Regions from separate parts of the Paraprevotella xylaniphila YIT 11841 genome, predicted to be linked through region 1. Evidence: riboswitches for the same ligand, from Rfam matches in the RefSeq annotation. Region 1 holds a riboswitch; the other holds the start of a gene.

Region 1 (4,428 bases):
AAAGACACTTGCATGCTGATAGATAACGTGGGTCTGTACCGCCTGTTCGGACTGCCCACGGCCTACCGGGACTGGAAGGCCATGTTTGAAGGACGGTTGGCCGGAAAAGGCTACCGTACAACTTGTAAGAAAACGGAATACTTGGCTGCAAAGCAAGAAAAAGCCCCAACGGGATGCTCCAATGAGCCGCTCGAAATGGTCATGTCGCATGAAATATTATGGGATTACCTGAACAAAAGCAAGTCTCCCACGGACAATAATACTCCACTACAGGAAAAACTAAAACCGTTCAAAGACCGCCAAAACGGTCTCTGGGGATTAAAATGCGGGCAGACCATCACCGCAAAAGCACAATATTCCACTTTGTTCGACGTAAAAGATAATCTTGCTGCCGTACAGTTCGAGGACTGCCGCACAGCTATCGTAGACAAGAACGGAAGAATACGGATGAAAACCGACAGGTACAAGCGTATGAAATTCTTGCCGGACAACATCGTGGCCGTAACAGACCGGAATGACAAAACGTCCTACATAGATTTAAGGTGCAACCAATACTACCCGGACAAGCCGATTGTAATGAAATTCGGCCAAATAGAAATACTCCAAGTAGGCCGCATGTTCTACAGCCGTACGAAGCATGCCTATGTGAACCGTTCGGGCATCGACCGGCACGATTTTTTTTCAAGGGGCTTCTATCTGCTCATTTACGATCCTTTCATCACTCCCGAATTTAAATATGTAGAAAGCACGGAAGACTCCTTGAACAAGGACTATGTTTGCATATTGGAAAATGACGAGGATAGCTATTATCGGTTTTGTGGAAAACTGCCAGACGGAAGCATCGTGATTGCCGACGGAGAAGGAAGATACTACCATGCAGAAGCCGGTAAAGAAAAACGGTATATCGCCTGCATGACTCCCGAGACGCAAACGGAGAACTTCAAGGCTGCTGTATCAAAACTGATGTCCGAAGCAAGGGAATGTGCCGCCCAAAAGCAAGCGGACAAACAACGTACGCAAGAAAAGAAACAGAAAGAACGGTTGGCCACCTTACAAAACGCTGTGCCGTTCAAGTCCGGACTGAAATGGGGACTGAAATCGGGCGAGCGTATCATCGTACCACCCATCTACCGCCGTATCCAAAAGCCGATAGGCAACTATTGCGCAATGGAAGAAAACCCGAACCAGTGGGGTATCATCATGTTGGACGGGAAAGTCGTGGTAGAGGCCCGATATATAAACGTGGAAATAAAAGACAACGGAACGGCCAACCTGACAATCATACCGGGAAAGACAAAAACCATAAAATTATAGTATTTTCCTTTGGTATTACTTTGATTTCTTACGATAAATCCGTTCCTTTGTATTGGCATAAACCCTAAAACAAGATTCTTATGGGCAAGTTAAAGGACAGATACATACGATTCGACTGGGCCATCAAGCGGATGCTACGCGACAAGGCCAACTTCGCCGTGCTGGAAGGGCTGCTCACCGTGCTCTTCGAGGACAAGACGCAAATCGTGGAAATACTGGAAAGTGAGGGAAACCAATTGGCCGAAACCGACAAGTTCAACCGCGTGGACATCAAGGCCAAAAACAGCAAGGGAGAAATCATACTCGTGGAGGTGCAGAACACGCGGGAGGTTTATTATCTGGAACGCATTCTCTACGGCGTGGCCAAGACCATCACCGAACACATTTCATTAGGCGAGAGCTATGGAAACATCAAGAAGGTGTACTCCATCAGCATCGTCTATTTCGATTTGGGAAAGGGCAACGACTACCTCTACCACGGGCAGAACCGTTTCATCGGCGTACACACTTCCGATGAACTGCAAATCTCGACCAAGCAGGAGGATGCCATCCTGCCCAAATACCCAAGGGAGATCTTCCCGGAATATTACATCATCCGCGTGAACGAGTTCGACAAGGTCGCAAAGACGCCACTGGAAGAATGGGTGAACTACCTGAAAACCGGAGAAATCGAGCCGGATACGAAAACTCCGGGGTTGAGCGAAGCACGGGAGAAACTGAAGTACTACAGCATGACGCCTGGTGAACGGTATGCCTATGACGAACATCTCAATGCCATTATGATACAGAATGACGTGTTGAGCACAGCCAAACTGGAAGGACTGACCGAAGGAAGAGCCGAAGGAAGAGCTGAAGGAAGAGCTGAAGGAAGAGCTGAAGGTAGAGCTGAAGGAAGAGCTGAAGGGATAGCAGAAGGACGTGCCAAAGGATTGGCCGAAGGTAGAGCCGAAGCTATTCTGGCAACTGCACGTAATCTAAAATCCATGGGCTTCCCAACAGAAGACATCTCACGAGCCACCGGACTTACAATAGAGGATATACTGAATATTTTGCGCTAAACTTTTTGTTCGACTGCAAACGTTTGTCAACCTCAAGCGGTTGTCCTATGATTGTGAGGACAACCGCTTTTTCGTCTGCACCCTACTTTATTCAATGAAAACAGGAAAATAGTTCGCATGGGACATTTCAGTCAACCAACTTGTGCTGAAAAATGCCAGACACGGAAAATCTCGATTTATCTCATATTCCCAATAAAAATCTTTTTTCATCTTCTCATATTAATTATTATGCGTATCTTTGCTATTACAAAGGGGTGCTTGCCTGGTTGGGCGGCTGAGATTATACCCTGTGAACCTGATGCAGGTAATGCTGCCGAAGGGATTGTGCCTGACAAGAGACATATATCACAGCATATTCTTCTCTCCCTTTTTGTCGTAACCTTTATTTAAGAGAAAGGGTATATATGCAGAACTTACAATTTATCACACATTACACGGAACAGTACGGTTACGCCGATGCCGCACGCCTGGCACTGGAAGGCGGTTGCCGTTGGATTCAACTCCGGATGAAGGACGCATCGCCCGAGGAATGGATGCGGACGGGCGCGGAAGTGGAAGCTCTGTGCCGCCGGTATGGTGCCACCTTCATCTTAGACGACCATGTGGAATGGGTGGATGTCTTGCATGCCGACGGCGTCCATCTCGGGAAAAGCGACATGCCCATCGACGAAGCCCGTAGGCTTTTGGGACAAGACCGCATCATCGGCGGAACGGCCAACACATTGGAAGACGTGATGTTGCATGCCGCACGGGGAGCAGATTACATCGGTTGCGGCCCGTTCCGTTTTACCACAACGAAAGAAAAGCTCGCCCCGACCCTCGGTTTGGAAGGGTATCGCCGAATCTTGGACGGCATGAAAAAGAAAGGCATTTCGCTGCCACTGATTGCCATCGGTGGTATCACAAAAGAGGACATCCCGGCATTGATGGAAACGGGCGTGGACGGCATTGCCCTGAGCGGCACGATCCTGAAAGCTGGAAATCCCACAGAAGAAACCCAGAACATCCTGAGAATATTGAACATACAACAATCATAAAACAAAAAGTATATGGACGATAAAATCAAAATCACTTATCCGGGATCGGAGAAAGTTTATATGACGGGCAAACTGCATCCGGAAATCAAGGTGGGGATGCGCAAGGTATTGCTGACCCCGACCGTCACCATGGAAAACGGGAAACGGATAGTCAAGGAAAACGCTCCGATATATGTATATGATACCAGTGGCCCATATAGCGACCCGAACGTGAAGATAGACCTCAAACAAGGATTACCCCGCATGCGGGAATCATGGATTTTGCAGCGGGACGACGTGGAACAGTTGGACGGACTGACATCCGAATACGGACGGATACGTCAAGAAGACAAAAGTCTGGACCACTTGCGTTTCTCGCACATCCAACGGCCTTATCGCGCCAAGGCCGGACGGCAGGTGTCCCAGATGTATTATGCCAAACAGGGCATCATCACACCGGAAATGGAATATGTAGCCATCCGGGAAAACATGAACTGCGAAGAACTGGGGATAGACACTTATATCACACCCGAATTCGTACGCGACGAAATTGCAGCCGGACGTGCCGTATTGCCGGCCAATATCAACCACCCGGAAGCAGAACCGATGATCATCGGACGTAACTTCTTGGTGAAAATCAATACGAATATCGGCAATTCGGCCACGACCTCCGGCATTGAAGAGGAAGTGGACAAATGCCTATGGAGCTGCAAATGGGGAGGCGACACGTTGATGGACCTCTCTACGGGCGACAATATCCATGAGACGCGCGAATGGATTGTGCGTAACTGCCCTGTGCCGGTCGGCACCGTGCCGATGTACCAGGCTATGGAAAAAGTGAAGGGAAAGGCCGAGAACCTGACCTGGGAGCTGTTCCGCGACACGCTTATCGAACAATGCGAACAAGGCGTGGACTACTTCACCATACATTGCGGCATCCGGCTGAAAAACGTGCACTATGCCCATGAACGGCTATGCGGTATGGTGAGCCGGGGCGGAAGCATCATTTCTCAATGGTGCTCTTATCACCAAAAAGAGAG
Region 2 (4,428 bases), 1.4 Mb from region 1:
GACAAGGAAAAAGGTGCATACACTGGCGAAGTGTCTGCCGAGATGGTAAAATCTACCGGTGCGCAGTATGTCATCTTAGGCCATTCGGAGCGTCGTGCTTACTATGGCGAGACAGCTGAAATCCTGAAAGAGAAAGTAAACTTGGCTTTGGCCAATGGTTTGAAAGTCATTTTCTGTATCGGCGAGGTACTGGAAGAGCGCGAGGCAGACAAGCAGAACGAAGTGGTGAAGGCTCAGTTGGCCGGTTCTTTGTTCGATTTGACGGCAGAACAGTTCTCCAACATCATTTTGGCCTACGAACCGGTATGGGCTATCGGCACGGGAAAGACGGCTACGGCTGAACAGGCGGAAGAGATGCATGCTTTCATTCGTACGACTATTGCCGAGAAGTTCGGCGTTGAGGCTGCCGAGAATGTTTCTATCCTTTATGGTGGAAGCTGCAAGCCTTCGAACGCAAAAGAGATTTTTGCAAAGCCCGACGTGGACGGTGGTTTGATTGGTGGTGCTGCTTTGAAGTGTGCAGACTTCAAGGGTATCATTGATGCTTGGAAAGCTTAATCAGAGTAGAAAAACGGAGTCATTCCGAGGTCGCCTTTGTGTCTCGGAATGGCTCTCTTTTATGGTTTTATATTCAAAAGGCTATATGATGAAAAGATTCTTCCTATCGTTGTTTTGGTGTGCCGTAAGTTGGCTTCAGGTTTCAGCGCAACAGAAGTTTGTGGACAAGTTGGTGAAGCCTGTGGACGGGCAGGGGACGGTACGTGTGATTCAGGATGCCGAGATTACCCGGATGGTAAATGGCACAGGGGCGGGGAATGAAAATTCCACTTCACTTGCGGCTTCCGGACGTATATCCCAGTCGATAACGGAGAATGGTAATTCATCTGTAGGCCATAAGCCCGTACGGAAAATGAAAGCCAACGGCTACCGGATTCAGGTTTATGCGGGGGGGAACTCCAGGACAGCCCGCCAGGAGGCGCAACGGATGGCCGGAAAAGTGAAGAGTTACTTCAGCGACATGGCTACTTATACCCATTTCCAGAGTCCGCGTTGGATTTGCAGGGTGGGTGATTTCAGAACGTACGAGGAGGCCAATCAGGCTTTGCACGAATTGCGTGCAACCAAGCAATTCGATGAGGCATTGATTGTAAAATCTGTAATTCAAATACCTTATTGAACAGATGGAATGTCAGGTTTATAACGAAACGGTACAACGGGAATTAGAAACCCACTATAAGGCTGTTCTGGCTTTGTTGGGTGAAGATACCGAACGTGAAGGATTGCAAAAGACGCCTTATAGGGTGGCCAAGGCGATGCAGACGTTGACGCGGGGATATGCCGAAGATCCGAAAGAGATTCTGAATTCGGCCAAGTTCAAGGAAGACTACCGTCACATGGTGATAGTGAAAGACATAGATTTCTTCTCTTTGTGCGAACATCACATGCTGCCTTTTTACGGGAAAGCGCATGTGGCTTATATACCCAATGGATACATTACGGGGTTGAGCAAGATTGCCCGTGTGGTGGACAGCTTTTCCCATCGTCTTCAGGTACAGGAAAGGATGACGCTCCAGATTCGGGATTGCATACAAGAAGCGTTGAACCCGTTGGGCGTGATGGTCGTAGTGGAAGCTCGGCACATGTGTATGCAGATGCGTGGAGTGGAAAAGCAAAATTCGGTGACTACGACCAGTGATTTTACAGGAGCGTTTAATCAGGCTAAAACCCGGGAGGAGTTTCTCAACCTTATTCATCGTGATTCTCTATAACAATCCGTAAAATTAAGAATAAATAGCTGACATGATGATGAAATCGGGTGTTCTGGCACTGTAGTTGTAGTTTACTATAATAAAGTGAAGTTGTTTAATTTTTAATATATACGAATATGATTTCAGACAAATTGCAGAAAGCTATTAACGAACAAATCGTGGCCGAGATGTGGTCGGCTAACTTGTATTTATCCATGTCCTTCTATTTGCAGAGGGAAGGTTACGACGGTTGTGCCGCATGGATGAAGAAACAGTCTCAGGAAGAATTGGAGCATGCTTACGACATGGCGAATTACGTCATCAAACGTGGTGGAGTGGCCAAGGTAGATAAGATTGATGTGGTTCCACAGGAATGGGACGGTGTATTAGGCGTTTTTGAAAATGTGTACGAGCATGAATGTCAGGTATCCAAGTTAATTGAAAACGTGGTGAAAGTGGCTTCCGAAGAAAAGGATATGGCTTCTCAGGATTTCTTGTGGGGATACGTGCGTGAGCAAGTGGAAGAGGAATCTACGGCGCAAGGTATTTTGGAAAAGATCCGTAAAGCCGACAAGGCCGCTTTGCTGTTCATTGACGATAAGTTAGGACAGCGGTTATGATTCGTGGGTAGTATTTATATGCCACATATAAGGAAATCGTTTCTCGATTGTGTCGGGGAACGATTTTTGTTTTCTTTTTGTTATAAAATGATAGCGGAGTGTTACGTTATTTCCCTTTTTTGCGTATCTTTGTCCGAGTAAAGACAAAGGGGTGCCCGGACAGGGGCTGAGATTATACCCTCGAACCTGATGCAGTTCGTACTGCCGTAGGGATTGGATTTCCATTATCTTTCCATATTGCCGTTTGTGGTGCTTCTTTGTACTTGCTTTTTCAGAAATCATTAAAAGTAGATGAAATGAAAATTTTGGTGAATAACAAAGAAGTGGAAACGGCTGCCGTTTCGATTTCTGCATTGATGGAAGAACTATCGCTTCCGTTTCAGGGGGTGGCTGTGGCCGTGGAGAACCGTTTGGTGCCCCGTACCCAGTGGGCCGATTATGTGTTGACCGAGGGGGTGAGCATTGTCGTTATCAAAGCGGCATGCGGAGGGTAGCGTCCGGTTGGTATTTGTAGGACACTGGTGTTCAAGAATTTTAATTTAATATCATAGCATAGGACAATGGAAAAATTAGTCATAGCAGGACGGGAGTTTGCTTCCCGTTTGTTTTTAGGTACAGGTAAGTTTGATTCCAACGACCTGATGGCCCGTTCCATCATGGCTTCCGGAACGGAAATGGTGACGGTAGCCATGAAGCGTATCGAACTGGAAGACAAGGAGGATGACATGCTGAAGCATATCGTGCGTCCCGAGATACAATTATTGCCGAACACGTCGGGTGTCCGGAATGCCGAAGAAGCCGTGTTCGCAGCCCAGATGGCACGCGAGGCATTCGGTACGAACTGGTTGAAGTTGGAAATTCATCCCGACCCACGTTACCTGTTGCCCGATTCCACGGAGACCCTGAAGGCCACGGAGCAGTTGGTGAAGTTGGGCTTTGTCGTATTGCCTTATTGTCAGGCCGATCCTACGCTTTGCAAACATCTGGAAGAAGCCGGAGCGGCCACAGTCATGCCTTTGGGAGCACCCATCGGGACAAACAAGGGATTGCAGACCCGTGATTTCCTGCGTATCATCATAGAGCAGGCCAATGTGCCGGTTGTCGTGGATGCCGGTATCGGGGCACCCAGTCATGCCGCCGAGGCCATGGAGATGGGAGCTTCTGCCTGTTTGGTGAATACGGCCATAGCCGTGGCCGGCGACCCGGTGGCGATGGCCATGGCTTTCAAGCAGGCTGTGGAATCCGGACGTATGGCATACGAAGCCGGATTGGGATTGCAGGCAGACAGTTTCGTGGCAGAGGCGAGTTCGCCCCTGACGGCATTTTTGAACGACTAAACGGGAAGAAGATATGTTTTCGGACGAATTGGAAAAGATTTCATGGGAGGAAACCACGGCGCGGATCAATGCCAAGACGGAAGCCGACGTGCGCCGTGCCCTCTCGAAAGCACATTGTGACGTGGACGATTTCATGGCTTTGGTGTCTCCGGCAGCCGCTCCCTATTTGGAGACAATGGCGCGGTTGAGCCGTAAATATACCGAAGAGCGTTTCGGCAAGACCATGTCCATGTTCATACCTTTGTATATCACCAACTCCTGCACCAACTCCTGCGTGTATTGCGGTTTCCATATCAGCAACCCGATGCGCCGCACCATTCTGACGGAGGAGGAGATAGAGAACGAATACAAAGCCATCAAGAAGTTGGCACCTTTCGAGAACCTCTTGATCGTGACGGGAGAGAATCCGGCCAAGGCGGGCGTGCCTTATCTGGCGCGTGCCTTGGATTTGGCCAAACCCTACTTCAGTAACCTGAAGATAGAAGTGATGCCGCTCAAGGCCGAAGAGTATGAAGAACTGAAGGCACACGGGATGAACGGAGTCATTTGCTTCCAGGAAACGTATCACAAGGCAAACTATAACATCTACCATCCCCGGGGCATGAAGTCGAAATTCGAGTGGCGTGTCAACGGTTTCGACCGCATGGGGCAAGCCGGTGTGCATTCCATCGGGATGGGGGTACTCATCGGACTGGAGAAAGAATGGCGCACGGACATTACGAT

What was found. A riboswitch is a leader RNA that binds a small molecule or an ion and turns the genes downstream of it on or off. The one in region 1 is predicted to bind thiamine pyrophosphate.
Region 2: linked by a shared signal. The riboswitch ahead of thiS (sulfur carrier protein ThiS) and the one ahead of E0E47_RS02815 (thiamine phosphate synthase) in region 1 are both predicted to bind thiamine pyrophosphate.

What each region holds. Positions count from the first base shown of each region.
Region 1 covers NZ_LR215980.1:697,735-702,162, reverse strand. The annotation lists gene E0E47_RS02825 (DEAD/DEAH box helicase) at 1-1,314, shown strand, start outside; gene E0E47_RS02820 (Rpn family recombination-promoting nuclease/putative transposase) at 1,395-2,372, shown strand; TPP riboswitch at 2,613-2,711, shown strand; gene E0E47_RS02815 (thiamine phosphate synthase) at 2,777-3,409, shown strand; gene thiC (phosphomethylpyrimidine synthase ThiC) at 3,422-4,428, shown strand, end outside.
Region 2 covers NZ_LR215980.1:2,051,905-2,056,332, reverse strand. The annotation lists gene E0E47_RS08820 (BT_3928 family protein) at 1-558, shown strand, start outside; gene E0E47_RS08815 (SPOR domain-containing protein) at 644-1,177, shown strand; gene folE (GTP cyclohydrolase I FolE) at 1,182-1,769, shown strand; gene E0E47_RS08805 (ferritin) at 1,886-2,368, shown strand; TPP riboswitch at 2,506-2,598, shown strand; gene thiS (sulfur carrier protein ThiS) at 2,665-2,862, shown strand; gene E0E47_RS08795 (thiazole synthase) at 2,929-3,705, shown strand; gene thiH (2-iminoacetate synthase ThiH) at 3,719-4,428, shown strand, end outside.